2 linked regions of the Tunicatimonas pelagia genome follow. The protein of the gene in region 1 interacts with the protein of each later gene in a pairwise test. Links are inferred from orthologs where the notes say so. Each region holds a gene or a part of one and is shown on either strand. Other genes may lie near its edges. The genes, in order: sucC and sucD.

What was found.
Region 2: the proteins of sucC (region 1) and sucD interact in binary tests that used the Escherichia coli proteins (3 or more experiments, as listed by UniProt). The link is inferred for Tunicatimonas pelagia from one-to-one orthologs.

What each region holds. Positions count from the first base shown.
Region 1 is NZ_CP120683.1:1,228,627-1,240,673, forward strand. The notes cover bases 5,438-8,434. They hold sucC (ADP-forming succinate--CoA ligase subunit beta), read left to right. Parts: upstream 5,438-6,340; coding sequence 6,341-7,528; downstream 7,529-8,434. Other genes in these bases: P0M28_RS05080 (hypothetical protein), read right to left, coding at 5,438-5,554; P0M28_RS05085 (ABC transporter ATP-binding protein), read right to left, coding at 5,617-6,273; P0M28_RS05095 (hypothetical protein), read right to left, coding at 7,628-8,434. In the rest of the region: P0M28_RS05045 (acyl-CoA desaturase), read right to left, coding at 1-257; P0M28_RS05050 (DUF4159 domain-containing protein), read right to left, coding at 411-1,052; P0M28_RS05055 (P-II family nitrogen regulator), read left to right, coding at 1,484-1,822; P0M28_RS05060 (ammonium transporter), read left to right, coding at 2,038-3,288; P0M28_RS05070 (SDR family NAD(P)-dependent oxidoreductase), read right to left, coding at 3,570-4,322; P0M28_RS05075 (hypothetical protein), read right to left, coding at 4,469-5,086; more of P0M28_RS05080, read right to left, coding at 5,207-5,437; more of P0M28_RS05095, read right to left, coding at 8,435-8,500; P0M28_RS05100 (HNH endonuclease), read right to left, coding at 8,727-9,224; SsrA-binding protein SmpB, read right to left, coding at 9,275-9,745; P0M28_RS05110 (hypothetical protein), read left to right, coding at 9,952-11,274; tRNA (adenosine(37)-N6)-threonylcarbamoyltransferase complex transferase subunit TsaD, read right to left, coding at 11,321-12,047. UniProt on the Escherichia coli protein: Succinyl-CoA synthetase functions in the citric acid cycle (TCA), coupling the hydrolysis of succinyl-CoA to the synthesis of either ATP or GTP and thus represents the only step of substrate-level phosphorylation in the TCA.
Region 2 is NZ_CP120683.1:2,890,294-2,902,321, reverse strand. The notes cover bases 4,426-7,403. They hold sucD (succinate--CoA ligase subunit alpha), read left to right. Parts: upstream 4,426-5,465; coding sequence 5,466-6,341; downstream 6,342-7,403. Other genes in these bases: rny (ribonuclease Y), read right to left, coding at 6,431-7,403; P0M28_RS12250 (hypothetical protein), read left to right, coding at 4,832-5,296; P0M28_RS12255 (ACT domain-containing protein), read left to right, coding at 4,426-4,655. Outside these bases: P0M28_RS12285 (TIGR02757 family protein), read left to right, coding at 1-355; P0M28_RS12280 (hypothetical protein), read left to right, coding at 507-1,022; P0M28_RS12275 (HAD family hydrolase), read left to right, coding at 1,027-1,638; P0M28_RS12270 (Rossmann-like and DUF2520 domain-containing protein), read right to left, coding at 1,646-2,455; pheS (phenylalanine--tRNA ligase subunit alpha), read left to right, coding at 2,536-3,576; P0M28_RS12260 (hypothetical protein), read left to right, coding at 3,634-4,263; more of P0M28_RS12255, read left to right, coding at 4,266-4,425; more of rny, read right to left, coding at 7,404-8,041; P0M28_RS12235 (cell division protein ZapA), read right to left, coding at 8,157-8,444; P0M28_RS12230 (hypothetical protein), read right to left, coding at 8,456-8,755; pheT (phenylalanine--tRNA ligase subunit beta), read right to left, coding at 8,847-11,258; P0M28_RS12220 (T9SS type A sorting domain-containing protein), read right to left, coding at 11,512-12,028. UniProt on the Escherichia coli protein: Succinyl-CoA synthetase functions in the citric acid cycle (TCA), coupling the hydrolysis of succinyl-CoA to the synthesis of either ATP or GTP and thus represents the only step of substrate-level phosphorylation in the TCA.

The sequences.
Region 1 (12,047 bases):
AATAGGTTTTCAGTATGATGGGGCGAGTGCGGATCATTCGGGGTATCGCTGTATGCATGGTGCATTCGGTGCAGCACGGCGTAAGCTCTCGGGCTCAGATACGATGATCCCTGCGTAAGCCACGTAAGCACGTAAAATACCTTTTCCCAAATCGGGTTCATCACAAACATCTTATGCGCTGCGTAGCGGTGCAAAAAGAACGTCTGAAAGAACAATGAGAAGTACCAGTGAGCGAGAAAGAGTGCAATGATAATCACAAATGGATAATTTTAGTGGTAAATGAATTGGTTGAGTAAATATACGAAATATGCGCTATCCTATAACGATTGAAAACTGTAATTATGTGCGAAACCTCACAAATATGTTTCACTAACAAGGTGGGCTGGTAAGAAGTTCTTGTATTTTGTCTTCTACTCTGACTGCGTAAAGGCAAAAGCAACAATATTGGCTCCCATTTTAAGGGCTTGTTGGCGTACTGTTTCGGGGTCATTGTGAATACGTTGGTCTTCCCAGCCATTGCCCAAATCGCTTTCGTAGGAGTAAAAACAAACTAATCGTCCTTCATAAACCAAACCAAAACCCTGAGCCGGATTGCCGTCGTGCTCATGAATTTTGGGTAAGCCTTTCGGAAAATCGTACTTCTGATGATAAATTGGATGCTCTACTGGTAGTTCAACAAACTCCAATTCAGGAAATACTTTTTTCATCTCCAGCCGAATAAACTCATCCAAACCGTAATTATCATCCACGTGCAGAAACCCTCCCGAAATCAGATATTTCCGTAAATTTTCAGCCTCATCATCAGTGAATACAATGTTTCCATGACCAGTCATATACACGTACGGGTATAAAAACAGCTCAGGACTACCTACATCTACTACTTCCTCCTCCAGCGCCAGATTTGTGTTCAGATTACTATTGCAAAAATCAATCAAATTGGGCAAAGCGGTTTTGTTGGCGTACCAATCGCCCCCACCATCGTATTTTACTTTGGCAATAGTAATTCCTTGACCGTTGACTAATATTGGCAAGTTGCAAAAAATGACAAACATAATTAGCAAAGCTAGTAGTCGCTTTCTGAGGCAGTGGAAATGAAGCATTAACAGTAGCGTAAATTACGGTTGTTAGAAGAAAATTAATCTGAGAACGATCAAGAAAGTAAAATCGTTTGAGCTGTCTATTTTTTCTTCATTCAGGCAGACCGTTCAATCGCTTTACATCATCTATACCGGAATTATAACCTCATATAATTGAATGTCAATGATTTAATAAAATCTAGTAATTGTTGTAAGAATCAAACTAAAAATAGCTATTTATTGACTTATTTATACCTAATGCTCGTATTTTTTATAAAGTAGCTTGGCATTCAGGGCATTAATTCCTTATTTAGTATTTACAATCAATATTTTGGGCTAATTTAACTGCTCATGCGCTTCTTTTCATATTAATCTTTTGTTCACTTTCACTAATACCTAATAATCTTATGAAAAAAATTGAAGCCATTATCCGAACTTCTAAGTTTGAGCAGGTGGTGGAAGCCCTAGCCGATGCTGGCGTCACCTTTCTATCATTTTACGATGTAAAAGGGCATGGCTTAGAAAAGGAATACCGTACCTACCGGGGCACAACGTATGATGTAGGCTACATCCCCCGCACTAAGTTAGAAATTGTGGTGTCTGAAGAATTCTTACAAAAAGCAGTAGACACTATTCTGGACGCAGCAAAAACCGGCAAAATTGGTGACGGTAAAATCTTTGTTACTCATTTAGATGAGGTATATCGCATTCGCACCGGAGAAAAAGGACACGAGGCTATCAATTAACAATGTGAAATTGAAAATTGACAAGGGGTAATGGAAAGTAGAGACCGTAATTTAAAATCAACCGCTGACAAAACCAAAAGGCTGAATCTTATAATCCAGCGACTAACTTTCTGATCTGCAATTTTCAATTTTTCTTAACTAGTGACCATTTAGCAATAGAACCATCAAACAATTTAGTCATTCAAAAAAACTCTACTAAAAAGCTACTCTAACTAATGGAAGAAATCTTTACTACGAATAACTTATGGATGATGATGGCCACCATCTTGGTGTTTATCATGCACTTGGGCTTTGCCTCACTTGAGTCTGGTCTTACTCAGTCTAAAAATACCGTTAACATCTTATTTAAAAATGCGACAATTCTGCCCATTGGGCTGCTCACCTACTGTTTATGGGGCTTCAATATTATGTATCCCGGTGATGAATTTACGGGGAGCTTCTTCGGTTTTGCTGGGTTTGGCTTAGATATGCCCGAAGGAGCTAACGATGGTGGATACAATGAAGGGTATACTTATTGGACTGACTTTATCTTTCAGGCAATGTTTGCTGCTACCGCCGCTACCATTGTTTCGGGAGCTGTAGCCGAACGTATTAAACTGAATAGCTTCCTTATTTTCACCGTTATTTATGTGGGGCTTATTTATCCTATGGTAGGTATGTGGAAATGGGGCGGTGGCTTCCTGGATGCTATGGAAACTTCATTCTACGATTTTGCGGGTTCTACCCTAGTTCACTCCGTGGGAGGCTGGGGAGCTTTAGTAGGTGTAATGCTGCTAGGGTCTCGATTAGGTAAATATGTAGATGGAAAAATTCGCCCAATTCCTGGTCATAGTATGCCACTGGCCACTATCGGAGTATTTTTGCTGTGGTTTGGCTGGTACGGTTTTAACGGTGGCTCAGTACTAAGTGCCAACCCTGGTTTGGTATCTTTGGTTTTTGTCACTACTTCGCTAGCTGCTGCTGGCGGAGCTATTGGGGCACTGATAACGGCTCTGATTGTGGTTCGTTCTAACGATCTTTCTATGGTGCTCAACGGTATTTTAGGTGGTTTAGTCGGTATCACTGCGGGGGCTGACCAAATGGGAGTAACTGATTCAATTATCATAGGGTTGGTTGCAGGAGCCTTAGTAGTACTGGCTGTTGTGTTCTTTGATCGTATGAAATTGGATGATCCGGTAGGAGCCATTTCAGTTCACTTAGTATGCGGTATTTGGGGAACATTGGCGGTAGGAATCTTCGGAGAATTAGCCGGAGGGGCTCAATTCGTCAGTCAGCTAATTGGCGTAGGTGTGGTTGGTGTTTTCTGTTTTGTCTCGGCCTTACTGATTTTCTACTTACTTAAAGTAACCGTAGGCATACGAGTATCTAGAGAAGAAGAAATTGAAGGATTGGATATTGGTGAGCATAAAATGCGAGCGTACCCTGATATGGTAGAAGATCATACTCGAGATAAAGTATTTAGTTAAGCACCACTCTTCTTTACATAACTATACAACTGCCTCACTATCTGAGGCAGTTTTTTTGTCCCCAAATTTCTTATCCGTTTTAATATTGATATTTTTCTCTTAGATTTGCAGTCCTTTACAGCAAAGCTGTACACTGCACTCGTAGTTCAACTGGATAGAATACCAGATTTCGGCTCTGGGGGTTGAGGGTTCGAATCCTTCCGAGTGCACTATTTCCTCTCTTTTTACTATTCTGGCTAAGTTAAAGCCAAGGCTCTTTTTTCTGAAGCTAACCATATACTTTAAAAAGTAACCGTCAGTCCACCGTTTACTTCTAAAACTGAGCCAGTCATATAGGAAGCGTCCGGTCCGGCCAAAAACCAAGCTACTCCAGCAATCTCTTCTGGTGTTCCAGCTCTTTTTAGTGGCAGATGACTGTTTTTGATGTAATTGTCGTAAAACCACTGGGTTTCCAGCTCGTTTTTTCCGTCTTCTTTTACCGACATTGGTGTGTTCACAAAACCAGGAGCAATAGCATTGGTTAATATATTTCGAGGGGCTAATTCTACGGCTAATGCCCGGGTAAGCTGCGTAATCGCCGCTTTTGCCATGCCGTAAGCCGAGCTACCGTAGGCCACTCTGTCGTGATGGATAGAGGTAATATTAATGATACGCCCTCCGTCTTCTAACTGAGGAACCAAAGCCCGGCAAACTTTTACGGTGCCGTATAGCATTACTTGTAGCAGTTGATCCCACTTCGCGAAGTCAGGTTCCAGTAAAGGTATACTCCGCGAAATACCAGCACAGTTAATAAGCGTATGTAATCCCGCAGACTGCCCGGCTACTTGTGTTCTAAGCCTCTCAATCTGGGCATCAGAAACTACATCTATTTCTACAGCAACATGTCCCTCGCCAGCTAAATTACCAACCACTTTTTGGGTAGCAGCTAAGTCGGGAGCACCCACCATAATTCGCCAACCTTCGTGAGCAAAACGCTCAGCAATAGCCTTTCCAATACCCGATGATCCGCCAATGACCACTACTGTTTTTCTCATAGTGTATCGCTTACCTTTGCTCGAATATTAGCACGAACTAGCTTGTTTCCAAACATCCGACTTTTTCTTTAGGCTTGCAACCACTTTTTTCTTCAGAAATGATTGGGAGAAAGTAGCAATACTACGTTTCTTTCTCCCAAGTGATTCTACTGAACCGCAATATTCCAATCAATTTCGATATCAGATGTGCCGTCGGTAGCGGTAGAGGTAGCAGTCTTTATAGGGGTGCCATCATCTAACGGAGGTTGGTGTTTAAGTACAACTGTAAACATTCCATTAGTAGCATCCCCAGTGGTCCACCTAGTTTCTAGTCCTAGTGGCAAGCCCCCACCATCCTGATCTTCGTAGTTAACTAGATCGGCTCGGGCATCAATGTTACCATCTCCTTCAGGATCAGTAAACACCTCATCATCCCAACCGAAAAAGAACATATGTTCATCATCCTCATTTTCTATTTCTTCGGTTTTATTTTCTATGTCGTCGGGGTCAAGGGCGTCAAAGAGTTCTATCCTCAGAGTATAGGTCGTACTGGCGGCTAGAGCAATGTCAGTCTTTACTGGGTCTTCTGAGCCTTCCCCATCGGGATCCTCCCAGGTAGCTGTCACCGTATCACCGCCGCCATCCGGGGTAAAGGTAAGTATAACCCTAGTGATTTGCTCTTCAGGATTTTCTTCTGGCGGAACATCATCATCTTCATTGCAGGCGGTGAACAATAATACTGTACTGATTAGCAGCGCATAGGCTGCAAATGAAATCAATTTCATAGGATTAAAAATAATTCGTGAAAAACTAACTGGAAAATTGGTATAAAGGGTAAGCTAATCTCTTCTTACAGAAATACTGGTAGAGATCAGCGTATTGAAAAAAGTAATAAAGAAAGAGCACTAACTCTGAGATGGTGGGGCTCGAGAAGACTGATTTTGGTGCAAACCAAAAAAGTACGCGCTCTGAGGCGTAGCATTATTCCAAATGTCGGAAGACTTGTCTATAACTTCTGGATGCAGTAGAGTCGCACCAAAGTAGGTCTGCTGGGTGAGCCAATCGCACAGGGAACAAGCTTCATCAGCCGAAAAGTAAGCATCAGAATAGCCAGCGAACCCGCTACCAATTGCATCTGAACGATGATGGTTATGTAAATGCCAGGAAAACCCTACCACATTCAGCATGAGAAAGCAGACGAGTAGTACTCGACTCACTAAGCAGTACCATACATGATAAGATTGAGGCATCATAGTGGCAATAATAACGAAGCTTCGTTAGTACACGCAACTCTGTTTCAAAAATAATGTTTGTTCTACTCTACAATCATACCGTCTTTGATCTCTAGCTTCTGGTCAGCCATATTGGCTAATTCTTCATTGTGAGTTACAATTACAAAGGTCTGGTTAAGCTCATCGCGCAGACGGAAAAATAAATTGTGTAACTCTTCGGCATTGCGAGAGTCTAGGTTGCCACTAGGTTCATCAGCAAAAACTACCGAAGGGTTGTTCATTAGAGCGCGGGCCACGGCGGTACGTTGCTGTTCGCCGCCCGACATTTCGGAGGGCTTGTGTTGCATACGGTCGCGCAGCCCCAGCCGTTCTAACAGTTCGGTGCCTCGCATTTTAATTTCTTTATCTGAGGTATGATTAGCCAAATACGCCGGAATACAGACATTTTCTAGAGCCGTAAACTCTGGTAATAAATTATGAAACTGAAAAATAAACCCTACATGGCGGTTGCGATATTCGGCCAACTGAGCACCTTTTAGTTTAGTAAGCTCCTTATCGTCTAAAAATACTTTTCCCTGATCGGGTTGATCTAGTGTACCTAAAATATGCAATAGCGTACTCTTACCCGCTCCTGACGCACCTACAATAGAGACTACTTTACCCTTTTCTACGATTAGGTCTATCGACTTTAATACTACCAGGTTACGGTATCGCTTCACAATATTTTCCGCTCTTAGCATCGTAGAATTTGTTTAGAACGCTAAAATTAACAGTATTTTTAATACCTTCGCTAAAAATTTTTTCTGCATGAACATACACGAATATCAAGCTAAAAACCTACTGCAAAGTTACGGTGTACAAATTCAACAAGGTATTGTAGCCAACACTCCTGAAGAAGCAGTAGAAGCCGCCCAAAAATTGAACCAGGAGACTGGTACCGAATGGTATGTGATAAAAGCTCAGATTCACGCGGGAGGCCGGGGAAAAGGGGGCGGAGTAAAACTTGCTAAAAGCCAAGAAGAAGTAAAGGAGATTTCTAATCAGATTTTGGGAATGCAGTTGGTTACACCGCAAACCGGAGAGGAAGGCAAAAAAGTGCACAAAGTGTTAGTGGCTGAAGATGTATATTATCCGGGCGAAAATGAGCCTAAAGAATATTACTTAAGCATTTTGCTTGACCGGGCTAAGGGTTGTAACGTGATTATGGCCTCCACTGAGGGCGGAATGGATATTGAAGAAGTAGCCGCAAGTACTCCCGAAAAAATCATCAAAGAGTGGATTGATCCGGGTATTGGCTTGCAGGGGTTCCAGGCTCGTAAAGTGGCTTTTGCTTTAGGCTTAGAAGGGAAGGCTTTTAAGCAGATGGTGAAATTTATTCAGGCGCTGTACAAAGCCTACATGGCCTCCGATGCTTCCCAATTTGAAATTAACCCAGTGCTAAAAACGTCGGATGATAAAATTTTGGCGGTTGATGCCAAAGTGAATCTAGACGATAGTGCACTCTACCGTCATCCGGACTTAACCGAGTTGCGTGACCTTACCGAAGAAGAGGAGCTAGAAATTGAAGCGGGCAAAGCCGGGCTGAACTACGTGAAGTTAGACGGAAACGTGGGATGTATGGTAAATGGAGCCGGACTGGCTATGGCTACTATGGATATTATCAAACAATCAGGCGGGGAACCAGCTAACTTTTTGGATGTGGGGGGTAGTGCCAACGCCGAAACCGTAGAAGCTGGATTCCGAATTATCTTAAAAGACCCCAACGTAAAGGCTATCCTAATTAATATTTTCGGCGGTATTGTTCGTTGCGACCGAGTGGCCAATGGAGTAGTTGAAGCCTACAAGAATATTGGTGATATTCAGGTACCCATCATTGTGCGTTTGCAGGGAACCAACGCCGAAGAAGGAGCTAAAATCATTGAAGAATCTGGCTTGAAAGTGTATTCGGCTATTCTGCTGAAAGATGCCGCCGACCGGGTAGAAGAAGTTGTGTAAAAAAGCAGAAAGCGGGAAGACCGAAGTAGGGATTTTAACTTCTTCCGGCTTCCCACTTTGAATGAGGTTTAATTTCTTCTGACTTCAATCTTCCCACTCTTAATCTTTCTTCGTAATTGTCATTTCTATACTGCGGGTTTCGCCATCTACGGTAATATCAACTGTCTTGTCGCACGCGCCTTCCCCGTAGTTTACCGTAACCACTGATTTTCCTTCTCGGGTAATGCTACGCTCTCCTTCTACTGCCATAAAAATTCCGTCAGCTCGGCAGCTTCGCTTATATAGTAAAGGCTCAGTAATGGTTGAAGTATAGCGCACACCATTGCGGTTAACTCCATTAGCACTCCCTACCACGGTAGTCTCGCCAGAACTTCGGTTCCAGGTTTTGTTGAATGAGCCACTGCGCTCAATCACCTGACCATCCTCCAACGTTACTTTTCCCTCGGTTAATGTAATTTGCACCTGCTGTACTCCGGCTTCCGCTCGGGAGTAAACCCGGGTTCGGGTGCCCTCCACTTTTCTTCCATCCAGGGAGAAATCTTGAAAAGTAGTAGAAACCGTGTAGGTAGCTGCATTTGTATCGGTAACGTGGGTCACAATCATGGTGCCCTCTCGCTCCCGCCCTTTCGGCCCTTCGCAGCCTTCTTGAAAGTCTAACGTTACAGTTTTGGTGAGCACTCCGTCCGCCCGCAGACGTTCCACTCCTCGTCCTACACAATCGCTCATCAGGATGGATTCAGTATTTTCCAGACGCCCGCCTTGGCTTTCGCTTTCGTACTCAGCTGCTTCGTCACTCAACAGGTCAATATCCGCAAATAGATCATCAGCAACTGCCTCATCAAGCGCGATTGCTTCAGCTTCATCAGCACTAGAGCTAACCTCTTCGCCATCTTCCTGACAAGCCGAGAAAGACACTAAAATAGCCAGAGATAGTCCGGCAGATACAATTTTCCAGTTATTAGTAAGCTTCATTTCGCTATTCGTTTGGTGAATAATATTTGTTTAGATACTTAAAAGGCAAAAAGGTTTAATTAGATATTAAATAACTTTTTTTACTTATAAATAAAACTATTCAAATATTCATCAAATTTTTAGCTAATGTGTGCGCTAATTTATTATACTTCTATCAGTAAGTTACTTATGTAAGCTTTGGGGGAAAGCAGAAAGAATGAGTGCAATAGCACTTTACACCTTTCGGCTAGTAGTTTAGGAAAGGCTGCCACTCTTTTCGCATAGAGCCGGAATGGTCGCGCAAAAATATCAGATAGGTGGGCCGATGGGGTTTTTGCTGAAGCTTCAAATTGGCTTCGTGAGGGCGACGATCTCCCTTTTGGGTATTGCAAGGTTGGCAGGCTGTTACCAGATTAGCCCAACTGGTTTTGCCTCCTTTAGACCGAGGAATCACATGGTCGAGCGTTAGGTTCTTGGGTGATCCGCAGTACTGGCAGGTGAACTTATCTCGTTTAAATACATTTTGGCGAGTTAGCACTACCCCCCGGTAAGGAAGGTTTACGTAACGGTACAGCCGGATCACTGCCGGGCAGGGGAATGTTTTATTAACCGTACGAATTTCGTCGTTTTCTGCTTCGGTAAGTAGCTCTGCCTTATTCAGAAATACTAATAGAAAAGCCCGCTCCATTGAACAAACAGTCAACGGCTGATAGTCTTGGTTTAACAGCAGCACATTACGCTTCATACTCCCGATTTCTGAATGGTGGGTGAGAAAATTCTTTCCAATGCATACGACTAAAATTTCATCTGATCCAGTTCTCGGTTCGTATCACGTCGCTTAATATCATCTCGTTTATCATACAGTTTTTTTCCTTGAGCCAGTGCAATCTCCATCTTAGCTAATCCACGATTATTAATAAAAAGCCGGGTAGGCACAATCGTTAGCCCCTTTTCACTCATTTTGCTCTCTAATTTAGCTAATTCTTTCTTTTTCAAAAGAAGCTTACGTTCGCGGGTGGCTTCGTGGTTGTAATGCGTACCCTGGCTGTAGGGAGTAATATGCATTTGTTTTACAAACAGCTCATGATTATTAAAGTAGCAGTAAGCCTCTTGTAAACTTACCTTCCCCTCTCGTATCGATTTAATCTCCGTTCCCATCAGCTTTAATCCAGCTACGTAAGTATCCAAGAAATGGTACTCAAACCGAGCTTTTCTATTTTTTACCGATACTTGACTGGAAAATTTTGGTTTTTCTTGCTTGCCCATACTTACCCAATAAACAATAACTTTTAGTAACGAACACCTAATTTAATAGGGATAAATGGCTTCACCAACCTATTCCCTACTATTGTTTTACATTTTCTAAATTCAATACCCGTAATAACCCTACAACTAAGGAAAAAAGAAATATCTTGTTTCTCTCCTCTAAAATTTTTCACCAACTTGAGCTTCTTCTCATAAACAATTTCTCTATGAAATGGCAAGAAAAAGGTTGGTTAAAAAAATACTTAACTACCCGCCACCACTACGTACTGCACCAGGAGTTTCAGCGACTAAAAGATCAAAAATCTACGTCGGCAGCCTTTGACCAACTCATTTATGAGTTAATGCAAGCTACCGGATTATTGTACGGCTACCCAGCTCAAATGCCGTATTCTTACAAAACGCTACTGAAATCGCTCAAAGTAGACCAACTTACGGATCAGCAACGGTGGAAAATTTTACTATTAGAAAGTTTACTAAATAGTGCTCTTACTACCAACCGATACCACAGCCTAAAAAGAGAGGTTGATTTTGCTGATGCTATTTCAGAGGTGACGTACCGGATTGGAGAATACTACGTTGCCCTGTACCCTAATATTAAACCTAAGTCGCGGGGTGGCTTTTTAGCTCGCTCATCAAAAACTGGAATTGATTTTTCGGAACAAGCCCTGGATGCCCGTACCCAATCTATGGCTTCTAATACCAAAGATGAATTTTGGCAAGCCATTATGCACAGTGCGCTTTCTTTTATTGATGTCTACTGCTTTCATCCCTGGATTCAATCGTACGCTGATACTGATAAGAGAGAGAAAGTGATAAAGAGCCATATTCGGTTACGGTTGTTAATTTTATACGTACTTTCCTCGGCCGCCTGGGCCAACGGAATTGTTGAAAAAGAAGAAAAAGAATTTTTGGAGTATTTTCTAACGCTATCTCAGTTACCCGAGGATTTAGAAGAGCAGGGTAAGAAAATGATTTTGGAACGGGTAAGCATGGAAAACATCAAGTGGAGCGAAGTTAAATCGCCCGTTCTTAAGCGGTACTTACTTGAGTTGGCTACCATGATTATTTTATCAGATAAGGTAATTAGCAAATCTGAGCGGCAGTTTTTGGATGAATTACGCGATAAGCTCAACCTCTCTGAAAAAGAGACTCAGCACAGTATTCTAGCGGTAGAGAGTTTTGTGGTGGAACATTGGCAGAATATTCCGTACCTCAACGGCAATAAAGACGTAGAAGCCATGACGATGTACTTGCTGGCCAAGCTTCGTCCCTATCTGCAAGAAGAGTTACCGATACTGAAAAAGTACTTAGAGCAAGAGTCTGGTGTAGACGCACTGTTGCAACGCTCTCAAATTGAGACAATTGGTACTAATGAGCGCAAGAAAATTCGGCAAGGGCTTCTGGCGGCTATTCAGGCCACTCCCGCTTTCCAGAGCGCAGTAGTACCTCGTTCGGTATTAACTTACTCCGTGCTGTTAGAAACAATTCCAGGTGGACTATTCGCCCGTTATCAGCCTAATAATGAGTGATGAAAGTTACATTATTCATTAATCATTGTTCATTAATCACTATTCATCAATCATTACTTTGCTTGCCAAATTTTAGGCGAGGGTTGGGGCTAGCAGTTAGGGTGTCGGTTTGTCCGCCTAAATACTGATAATGAGCGGCCATAGCAATCATAGCGGCATTGTCAGTGCAGTACTCAATTTTCGGAATGTACACCTGCCATTGTTTTTGCTGGGCTAATACCTTCAGTTGGTTTCGCAACCCTGAGTTAGCGGACACCCCTCCGGCAATAGCAATTTCACGAATACCCGTCTGGCTAACAGCAGCTTCTACTTTTTCTAACAACATGCTAATGAGAGTAGCTTGTACGCTGGCGCATAAATCAGGTAGATTTTCTTCAACAAATCGCTCGTTTTGCTTAATCTGATCACGCAGAAAATAAAGCACGGCGGTTTTTATCCCACTAAATGAAAAATTTAGGTCAGGCATTGAAGTAATGGGAAAAGAAAATCGTTTAGGGTTTCCTTGTTGGGCAATACGATCTAAATGAGGGCCACCCGGATAAGGCAACCCTAGCAACTTGGCAATCTTATCAAATGCCTCGCCTACCGCATCGTCCAGCGTTTCACCAATGATTTCCATATCCAGATAATCGCGAACTACTACGAGCTGGGTATGACCTCCGCTTACCGTCAGACAGAGAAACGGAAACTGAGGTTGGGGCGACTCAATGAAGTGCGCTAAAATATGAGCCTGCATATGGTTAACCGAAAGCAAAGGAATCTGTAAACCCCAA
Region 2 (12,028 bases), 1.7 Mb from region 1 along the record:
TAGTCTACCCGACTATCCCACCCGAACCCGTAAACACGTAGCCACACCCGAGCGCAATTCAGCCTGCAAACGCTTGAATATGTACTTACGCTGGATGGTACGCCAAGACGATCGGGGAGTAGATTTTGGTATCTGGCATAAGATTCGGCCTGACCAGCTCGTTTGTCCCTGCGATGTACACGTAGACCGAGTAGCCCGTCAGCTGGGTTTAATCACCCGCAAGCCCACCGATTGGCGCACCGCAGTAGAACTCACCGAAAATCTCCAAAAGTTTGACCCTACCGACCCCGTGAAGTACGATTTTGCTTTATTTGGCTTAGGAAGTAACAATCAGTCCACAGTTTCTAGTTCATAGTCCACAGTCCACAGTCCACAGTCCACCGCCATTGGCCATTTAGCTTTAAGTTTTAGAAGTTATAGACTGTTCGTTAATCATTCGTCATCATTCATTATCGATTATCAACTACACATTGTACATTGCAGCCTGTAAGCAAAAAGCAATAAGCGTGCGTAGTAAACTGATAGTCGCCTTCCTCTTGGTAGTTTTATCCTACACCGTTAGTTGCAAGAACGCAACTAACCAAGAAACAGAAAATGCAACCAATCAAGCGCACTCCTCTGAAGAAGAAAAGGCAGCTATTATAAAAGCGTTAAACGACGAAACGAAAGCGGCTTTTCAGCGGAATTACGAAAGCTGGCAAGAAAAGTGGGTGCATGATTCTACTATTACCAAAACATACATAAACTTTGCCGACAGCAGCTTTTCAGAGTCTGTTGGTTGGAATGAGATAAGCAGCTTTGTCAAAACATTTATTGAACAACACCCTGAGCCAGAACCGGTGCCTACTTTGGTTAACGATATTGATGTGCGCCTATACGAAAACGGAGCATGGGTGAGTTACGAGCAGCAAGATTCACTGCGAGGCTTAAAGCGAGAAACACGGCTAATGGAAAAGATAAACGGTCAGTGGCGAATTGCCGGTATGCATACTACCATCTACGGATTAGCAAAAGAAAAATAAGCATATGAATTATGACACCGTAATTTTTGATCTCGGCGGAGTACTGATTGACTGGAACCCTGAGTATTTGTATCGGAAAATGTTTACTGATGAAGCTGAGATGAAACAGTTTCTTCAGGAAGTCTGCCACGGAGCGTGGAATAAAGAACAAGACCGGGGCCGACCGTTTGCCGAAGCAGTAGAAGAACGAACGGCAGCCTATCCGCAGTACGTAGCCGAAATACAGGCGTATCACAGCCGTTGGGCGGAAATGCTGGGCGGAGCTATTGAAGAAAATGTAGCGGTGCTGGAAGACCTACGGCAGAAGCCCAATATTAGTCTGTACGCGATCACCAACTGGTCGGCCGAAACTTTTCCCATTGCCCAGCGCGACTATCCGTTTTTACAGTATTTTGAGGATACCGTAGTTTCGGGTGAGCTTAGGATTGTGAAGCCCGATGCCCGTATTTATCAGACGCTGCTGGATCGACAGCCCAGCATCGTACCTGAACAAGCCATTTTCATTGATGATGTAGCCGAAAATATTACCGGAGCCGAAGCCCTCGGAATCACTGGAATCCACCTCACCCCTGATACCAACCTTCGAGAAGAACTAAAGAAGTTGAGCGTTCTGTAAAAAGAAATCAATCTGTACCAAACTTATCAGTAAAAAGAGACTGAATATGTCCTGTTAGTGCCCGATACACTTCGGCGTAGCTTGGATCATAGGCTTGAAGATAATCCAGATGGTGAGTAATCGTTTTCTGATCATTACGCCAAGCCGGGCCGGTTTGCGATTGGGCTGGGGAAATTTCCAAAGATTTGCTTATCGTTTCCTGAATGAGTGGGTGCAGCAAAGTACTATCTAACTGACGGTCGTGCAGCAACTGTTCCGCCATCCGTAGCAAATGATTAGTAAAATTATTGGCGAACACAGCAGCTACATGTAGTACAGCTCGCTGCTGAGAATTAATAGCTTGCACCTGATTACTGATTTTCTGCGCCAGTTTCGTCAGTTCATCTAACAGTTCTTTATTGTTAGCCTCCACGCAAATAGGAATAGTTTTGAAATGAACCGCTCGTTGCTTACTGAAGGTTTGTAACGGGTAAAACACTCCAATCTGTTGTGTCGGAGCGGCCGTTAGCGTATCCATTGGTTGACCTCCGGAAGTATGCACCACGGCTGATTCTTCCGATAACTTTATTTGCCGAGCTACCTCAGCAATAGCATCGTCAGATACAGCCAGAATAAATAAGTGCGCCGAGCTATCGGAAAAATCCAGGTCGGTTTTTACCTGCGTTTGCTTTAATTGACTGGCTAACGCTCGAGCCTTCTCAGACTGCCGACCGTACACTTGCACTACTGAGCAACCGGCTTTCTCTAAAGCGGGTGCCAGATGCCAAGCCACATTGCCTGCTCCTACAATAGTTATTTTTTGATACGAATTTATCATGATGGAAATTACGAAAACTCCGAAACCATTGAAATCAGTTAAAAGAAGCTCTACCTTTGCGGTTTATTCAGAACTACGCCATGAACGAAAAAATAGAAGCCCTAAAGCAAGAGATTAGCCAGTATACGGTGGCTGACCAAGATGAATTAGAAGTGTACCGTCTTCGCTTTATTAGCCGAAAAAGCGTGATCGGCGATCTGTTCGGTGAAATGAAAACGGTAGCTCCCGAAGAGCGAAAAGCAATGGGGGTACGGCTCAATGATCTGAAGAACGCTGCTCAAAATAAATTTAAAGAACTAATTGCATCACTGGAAGAGCAGCAGAACGGCCAACCCGACGACGTGCCCGACCTGACGCTTCCGCCGGTACCCGATAGCTTGGGCGCAATTCATCCGCTGACCCAAACGCAGAACCGGGTAGTAGAAATTTTTGAGCGAATGGGCTTTAATGTGGCCGACGGGCCGGAAATTGAAGATGACTTTCACAACTTTACGGCCTTAAACTTTCCTCCCAACCATCCCGCGCGGGAGATGCAGGACACATTCTTTATTGAGAAGAATAGTGGCGAAGACAAACAGGACATCGTACTGCGAACGCATACTTCTTCGGTGCAGGTACGGCTGATGGAATCGCAGAAACCACCAATCCGAGCGATTATGCCGGGACGGGTGTACCGCAATGAAGCTATTTCGGCGCGAGCGCACTGCGTCTTCCACCAAGTGGAAGGTTTGTACGTAGACCGCAATGTAAGCTTTGCAGATTTGAAGCAAACCCTGCTGCACTTTGCCCGCGAGCTATTTGGTTCCGAAACAAAAATTCGGCTGCGCCCCTCGTACTTTCCGTTTACCGAACCCAGTGCCGAGTTGGACATTTGGTGGGGCACTGAAACCGAGGCCGACCGTCGGGTAACGAAGGGTACCGGCTGGCTGGAGATTGGCGGCTGCGGCATGGTTGACCCCAATGTGCTAGAAAGCTGCGGCATTGACTCGGAAGAATTTACCGGCTTCGCCTTCGGAATGGGCTTCGAGCGGATTGCGATGATTAAGTATCAAATCAAAGACTTGCGCCTATTCACCGAAAATGATGTGCGCTTTTTGAAGCAATTTAGGGCGTTTGGTTAATATCGATGGTTCAATTGCTGAATTGTTGCTTATCTTCAGTTTTAATAGCTACGTTTGATGAAAGAAGAACCTGACCAGAAAACTGAAGAAACTAAAAAGAACGAAAGCCAGAACAACGCCTACTGGTTAGAACAGTTAGGCATTCCTATGGGGAAGAAGAATTTCTGGAATTCCGATAAGTTTCTCAGTTTGCTAGCTTTTCTAATTAGCATGGGCACATTTACCACATTTGCTTATCAAACTTATCTTATTCAAAAGCAACAATATGCTAGCGTATTGCCATATCTGATGATAACCCCGTACTCGGATGGAGGCGGGAAATATATAAAATGGAGAATAGGATTGGCAAATAATGGTGTTGGCCCAGCTTTCATCAACAATGTTAAAATTTATTATCAGGACTCTATCTACGAACAGTCCCCTTCTTCATTTTACTTCAATTCTATCAATCATTCTGATAGTGCCGACTTTGCTATCTCTAACGTAGATATTAGCCCTGGCTATGTATTACCTGCTGGAAAAACAATATTTTTAATTGGGTCAAGTAGCGAGTATTCTGCTGCGGTTATCAACACACTCTTCGTAAATTCAGACGAACGGGCGATTATTGAAATTGAGTATTCTTCTATCTACGATGAAACTTGGCGAATCCGTTCTGATGATCCTATTCCCAAAAAAATAGAATAACTTTGAACGTCAGAGAGTTCCTCAAAAACTGCCCGGTAGAAATTTGGTCTCAGCATTTCGCTGTGGTAAAGGCAAAGTACGTTCCTAAGGATTTTGTGGCGGTATTTAGCGATAGAGAAGAGATCACGGTAGTAGTTGACGCGCAGCATTTGAATGATGATTGGATTATTGAGTCGGAGCAAGGTTGGCGGATGCTATCGTTTCGGGTTACCTTACAATTTGAGTTGGTAGGTTTCTTAGCGGCAGTCGCGCAGGCCTTAGCCGACGCCCAAATCTCCATTTTTGCGCTCTCGGCTTATTCTACTGACCATTTGTTGGTAAAGGATGCCGATTTGCCGGAAGCAATACGCTGCCTAGAGTCACTAGGTTGTGCTGTGGCTGAATCAGACTAAAGTATTTATGAGTTGACACTTTCTACTTAATTTCTGCGTTGAGCGGAGGAGTGTACGTTGACTTCAAAATGAAAAATAAAACGTTAAACCCTTCTTACCCCGTTCCACTGCTTGTCTCTGGCTTGACCAGGAGACGGCCTCTTTTCAAAGGAGGAGAAAAAAGTTTGTCCTGCCTTATGCTTTTTCCCCCTTTCCTAAAGTGGCCGCTATGGAATAGGGCTAGGGGAATTTATGCGCTTGCTTTTTTCCTATGTCTCCTAGCCGGTTGTGAAAATGATCTGCTATACGATCCTATCCCCCCGGTGCTAGTAGACGAAACGATTAACCTAACCAATCAAGAATTTTTGCCCCTTCGGCAAGATGGTGGCTTTGTCGAGATTATAGGTGGCTGGAAGGGTATTTTGATCTATCGAGAAAACGCAACTACCTACCGGGCTTTTGAGAAAGCCAGTCCCCATCGATTTGAAGAAGCCTGTGCCGAAATATTTGTTGATCCATCCGGTTTTTTCATACAGGAGGGTTGTGACAATACCGTCTACGACTTTCAGGGTAATCCGGTGGGCGGGGTAAGTCCGTTGCCACTGCGCCAGTACGGTACGCAACTAGATGGTAACTTCTTGTACATTTTTAACCTTCCATAAGGTTAGTGTTATTGTGTTTATGTGTTAGAGTGTTATTGTGCCTATACTGGGTCGTACTAGTTTGAATAGTTGAAAACATTAGCACCCTAACACTTCGCACTTTAACACTGTATCGGTTTGGCAATGCGCTGATTTGTCCTATTTTTGTCAAAAATTTTTTCCCCACCCTATGAGTGTTCTAGTAAATAAAGATTCCCGTATTATTGTTCAAGGCTTCACTGGTTCGGAAGGTACTTTCCACGCCGAACAAATGATTGAGTACGGCACCAATGTAGTTGGTGGCGTAACGCCTGGTAAGGGTGGGCAAACCCACTTAGATCGTCCGGTATTCAATAGTGTAGCCGAGGCCGTAGCCGAAAAGCAGGCCAATGTATCCATCATATTTGTACCCCCGGCCTTTGCCGCCGATGCCATCATGGAATCAGCCGATGCCGGTATTGAGGTAATCATCGCAATTACCGAAGGAATTCCCGTGAAGGACATGATGGTAGCTAAGCACTACCTAAAGCAAAAAGAGGGCGTACGGCTGGTTGGCCCCAACTGCCCCGGGGTAATTACTCCCGGCGAAGCCAAGGTGGGTATTATGCCTGGTTTTGTATTTAAGCCCGGTAAGGTCGGAATCGTATCTAAATCGGGAACGCTTACTTACGAAGCAGCCGATCAGGTGGTAAAAGCCGGATTGGGTGTTTCTACGGCAATTGGCATCGGGGGTGACCCAATTATTGGAACTTCTACCAAAGAGGCTGTAGAACTACTCATGAACGACCCAGACACCGACGGCATCGTAATGATCGGAGAAATTGGCGGACAGTACGAACCGCAGGCTGCTCGCTGGATTCAGGAAAACGGAAATAAAAAACCAGTGGTCGGCTTTATTGCCGGACAAACCGCTCCTCCCGGTCGCCGGATGGGTCACGCCGGAGCTATTATTGGTGGTGAAGAAGATACTGCCGAAGCTAAAATGCGCGTGATGCGCGAATGTGGCCTAATTGTAGTAGAATCTCCGGCTACCATTGGCGAGAAAATGGCGGAGGCTTTGTCGTAGATTTATCCTTATCTAACATTCAAGTGAGGCAAGTTTCTGTAATCTAATCGGTGATACAGAAACTTGCCTTTTTTGGTCTCTAAATGATTCTATTTCGCAAAGCTCACCGAGCGCATCTCTCTAATTACGGTTACTTTCACTTGCCCAGGGTACTGCATATCTTTTTCAATCTTACGAGAGATCTCAAACGAAAGGTTGCCTGCTTGGTCATCAGTTACATTATCAGCATCTACAATTACCCGCAGCTCCCTTCCGGCCTGAATGGCGTAGCATTTACTTACCCCATCAAATTCTAAGCCTAGCGACTCTAAATCTTTAAGTCGCTGAATGTAGGAATCAACAATTTCGCGCCGAGCCCCGGGGCGAGAACCCGAGATAGCATCGCAAGATTGAATAATCGGAGATATAATGGCAGTCATCTCTATTTCATCGTGGTGCGCGCCTACGGCATTGCACACATCGGGGTGCTCGCCGTACTTTTCGGTTAGCTTCATCCCGAGCAAAGCATGGGGTAACTCTGGTTCTTCAGGCCATACTTTTCCGATGTCGTGCAGCAAGCCCGCTCGCTTGGCTAGTTTAGGATTGATTCCTAGTTCAGAAGCCATAGTAGCGCAGAGGTTGGATACCTCACGGGAGTGCTGTAGCAAGTTCTGTCCGTAAGACGAGCGGAAGCGCATTCGCCCGATCATCTTAATCAGCTCAGGATGTAAGCCGTGAATTCCCAGATCAATTACTGTGCGTTCGCCGGTCTCAATAATTTCTTCTTCAATGTTTTTGGTTGTTTTAGCAACCACCTCCTCAATACGGGCAGGATGAATACGACCATCAATCACCAATCGGTGTAAGGAAAGGCGGGCGATCTCCCGGCGCACCGGATCGAAACCAGAAATAATGATGGCTTCGGGAGTATCATCTACAATAATTTCTACCCCGGTAGAGGCTTCTAAGGCTCGGATGTTACGCCCTTCCCGACCAATTACTTTTCCTTTTACATCGTCGCTTTCAATATTGAATACGGATACACAATTTTCGATAGCGTGTTCGGTAGCAGTACGCTGAATGGTATCTAGCACTACTTTTTTAGCGTCTTTGGTAGCGGTAAGTTTGGCCTCCTCAATAATATTTTTGATGAGTGCTGTAGCCTGCGTGTTTGCCTCATCTTCTAGGCTTTTTATAAGTTGCTGTTTGGCTTCGTCCGCTGATAATCCAGATACTTTCTCCAGAATGGCCACCTTCTGCTGATGCACTTTTTCTAACTCACTTTGCTTTTTGCGGGTAACTTCCAGCTGGGTTTCCAGGCCTTCTGCCTTTTCCTTTAGCTTATTTTCCTGACCACGCAGTTTTTCCGCTTGCTCGTTGAGCCGAGTTTCCCGCTGCTTAAGTTTGTTTTCGTTAGTAATTAGGATATTCTTTTTTCGATTGGATTCTTCCTCAAATTCTGATTTTAGCTTCAGAAACTTTTCTTTGGCTTCGTAGATTCTTTCTTTCTTAATAGACTCGGCCTTGCTTTTCGCATCTTTGATAATAATATCGGCTTTGGCCTGCACGGTAGTTTCTTGTTGTTTGAGGGCAGCTTCTCGATCCTTAAGCTGTTTTTCCTGCGTATCGGTTTTCCGCTTGGATACCAGTAAGCCGATGAAGAACCCTGCCCCTAGGGCCGCAATTACGGCGACAAGTAAAATTATGGTTGATTCACCCATGATGATATAGTTAGATGTGGATACTACAGACAGTAGCCTAACTACACTGCCGATGAGCGAGTATTAACGAAGGGTATGCACGTTAAACAGCACTAGAGGCTGCCTACATTTAGCACTACGATATGGCTTGGCTAATAAGTCGGTTTAAACGACCGATCTTATCAGCGATCACCTTTTCCGTTTCAGCTTGCTGGGTTTGGTACGCTAACTTTTCTAAAAACGCATCAAAGGCCACTACTGCCAGCAGATCTTGCTTATCAGTAGTATTATAGCTCTGGCGGTAGTGCTGAATCTGTTCGTTCAGCATTCGGCTCGCTTGCCGGATACGTTCTTCATCTTCGGGCTCAACCCGCATAGGATACTCTCGGTCCCCAATTTTTATTTTTATGGAAAGTGCCTCCATGAAAATGTGCTTTACTGGCTCAAATGAGCAATGCATTTATCAATTTTCTTGATGTACTCGTTAATAGTACGCTTTACTTCAGTAGTTTCGCTGTGATCAGCTACTGTCAACTGAGCAAGTTTACTGATTTTAATTGATTTTTTAAAATGCGTTAATTCTTCTTCTTTAGAAGTGAGCGCCAGCTTCAGTTCTTCGTTCTCTTGTTTTACTCGGGACAATTCTTCCTGCAATGCTGTGTGCTTATCAAGAAGTAGCTCGATTTTCCTTTCTAGGGTTACAATTTCGGACGAGAGTATAGTAGGGTGGATCATGCAGACGGACGTATTAGCAGAGTTTGGTTTTGGTTAAGAGAATATGAGAGCCAGCTTGCTAGTCCGCCTAGCTGGTAGCGTGGCCAATGGACTATTGGCGAATTTCTGCGTGAAGTTCCTGTTCAAATTGCTTCATAAGCCGGTTCATTGTTTTGTCAATAATTTTATCAGTCAGCGTTCGATGCTGGTCTTGTAAAATAAAGCTGAGTGCATAGGCCTTTCTTCCCTTCACCAACTGTTCACCTTCGTAAACATCAAACACATTGATGCGCTTTACCAAGTTATTGCCGTTGGCCTTCGCCACCTGTTCTACTTCCCTAAAGGTTACTTCCTGATCTAATACCAGAGACAAATCTCTCCTTACCTCAGGAAATTTAGAAATTTCCTGAAAAACTGTTCGCTCCTTGGTTGAGGTGCCGCGCAATTTTTCTAGCAGTACTAGCCACTGTACTACCGCACAAAAAACGGGCTGTTTTACCTCGGCCAAATTCGCCGTTTTAGTATCGATTTTACCGAGTTTAGCTACTATTTTTTCCTGATGAGTAAGCTGTAATCCGTAGCTAAAGAATGGGTCGTTCAAGGGTTCTTGAACTATTCCAGTGATACCAAACCTATTAAAAATTATTTGAATATGCGAGGACAAATGATGAAAAGATACTGGCTCTGCCGATGCCATCCAGCTTTCGGCTTGCACCAATCCGGTCATAAAAATAACTAACTCCTTTGCTTCCAAATACTTATCCTCTTGGTGCCTATAGGTTGTTCCGAACTCAAAAAATTTCAAATTTTTTTGCTGACGATTGATGTTGTGCGCGATTACCTCTAGCCCAGAGAATAGTAAGTGCTGGCGCATAACGTTGAGGTCTTCACTCAGCGGATTGTATAACGAAACGGCGGTTGGCTCCTGAACATACGCTGGTTTGGTAAGCGAGTTGGTCACCATTTCGTAAAACCCGTTTCCGACTAACATCTCACTGAGACGTAGCTGTAGCTTTCGATCATCAATTTCAGGGAAGCGAGCGATATAATCGGCACTTAGGTAATCGGCCGTTACTACCTGATCGTAGCCATGAATCCGTAGGATCTCTTCAATAATATCTGCTTCCCGCTGCACATCTACCCGGTAAGGTGGTACCAGCACGGTAATACTGGTTTCATTTTCTTCTACTACTTCTATCTCCAGTTGTTGCAGTATTTCTGTAATCTCCCCACGGTCAATCTGTTTACCAATGAGCCGATCTACATTTTTGTACTTTACCGCTACCCGAAACGATTCGATGGCATTAGGGTACACATCTACTATACTCGAGGATATTTGCCCTCCCGCAATCTCTTTTATTAGCAAAGCAGCCACCTTTAGGGCGTACACCGTAATATTAGGGTCGGTGCCCCGCTCGTAGCGAAACGAAGCATCAGTTTTTAAGCTGTGGTGCTGGGCAGTGCGCCGAATGTACTCCGGCGAAAAGTAAGCACTCTCCAAAAATATATTTTGGGTGCTTGCTTTCACTCCCGACTTAATGCCCCCAAATACTCCAGCAATACACATGCCCTCTTCAGCATTGCATATCATCAGGTCTTGGGCCAGTAGTTTTCGCTCTTTTTCATCTAGCGTAGTGAAGGTGCTCCCTTCCGGCAGGGTTTTTACAATTACTTTCCCCCCGGTAATTGCATCGGCATCGAAGGCGTGCATGGGTTGGCCTAGCCCGTGCAGCACGTAGTTGGTAGCATCCACTATATTGTTGATCGGCGATAAGCCAATAGCCCGTAGCCGAGCTTGTAGCCAATCAGGTGAATCTTGCACGGCGACGCCGCTAATGGTTAATCCCGAGTAGCGAGGGCAAGCTTCGGTATTTTCTACCACTACTTCAATAGGCAAATTCTGATTATCTACCGAGAAGTTTTCGGTATTAGGTAGTGTTAGTGGTTGGTGGTACAACGCTTTCAGATCGCGAGCTACGCCAAAGTGGGAGGCTGCATCTGCCCGATTAGGAGTAAGTCCAATTTCTAGCACCTGGTCCGATACTAGTCCGAAGTAATCAGCCGCGGGAGTACCGTTGGGTAGCTGGGTATCGAGCACCATAATACCGTCGTGCTGGGTACCTAGCCCAATTTCATCTTCGGCACAAATCATTCCCCGTGATACCTCACCCCGAATTTTTGATTTTTTGATAGCAAAAGAATCTCCTTTAGTTGGATACAGTGTGGCTCCTACTTTGGCAACAATGACCTTTTGCTTTTCGGCTACGTTAGGAGCACCACAAACAATGGGCAGCGGTTCCGCTTCGCCCACATCCACTTGAGTTAAACTAAGCCGATCGGCATTAGGATGCTTTTGTACCGAGAGCACCTCGCCGACGACCAATCCCTCCAAACCGCCCGGAATCTGATCGAACTTCTCCTGGCCTTCCACTTCCAGACCAGAAAGCGTGAGCTTATCGGCAAGTTCTTGAGGCGATGCCGTAAGATTGATGAATTCGCGAAGCCAGTTGATGGATATTTTCATTACCAACGCTATTAAATAAAAAGAAGGTGGCACCTATCGGGATGCGTACCTTCAAAATGGGTTGGCAAAAATAAGAATTTTGAACAGAAGTCGTGCTCTCTGGGTAGGAATTACTAGAGTAGGCACTGAATAAAAAAATGCAAGCCCCCAGAAGGAGCCTGCACCAATACAACAACCTAACAAAAATACTTATAATCGCATGGCAGAGCCGCCCGGCGAACTATCACCCGGCGAGGTCGCCCGCCGTACTATATTACTTTAGATCAATACTCTTGGTGTACACGTAGTTATTACCCAAGATAGCTAAAGAGTACTGTCCTCGGTTTAGCTTAGACAAATCGAGGCCTTTAGCAAACTTCTCCTGAGAGGCTACTCGCTCCTCATAAAGTACCCGCCCATCCTGATCAAAAAGCTTTAAGGATACTGACGAGTTGATCTGGTTCTTAAAAACTACACTTACTTTCTGTGGTTCTACCTTTATAGCCGGCTTAAAGTACACAGCCTGGGCTGCTCCTTCATTAAGTGAAAAAGCTTCCTTAGTAGTACCATTGGCCGTACGAACTTCCACTACGTACTCACCGCTCGGCAAGCGAGAGAAATCGTACTTTTTCATGTAGGCATCTTCACCATTGAGTGTTTCGCGGTACAGCGTTCGGCCGTTTTCATCTTTAATACGTAAAGTGGCTTGTTCAGATGAACCGACACTGGCTACCCGGATTAAAGCCTTCTTACTTTCGTTTTCTAGCGATCTAACACTAATTTTAGTATCA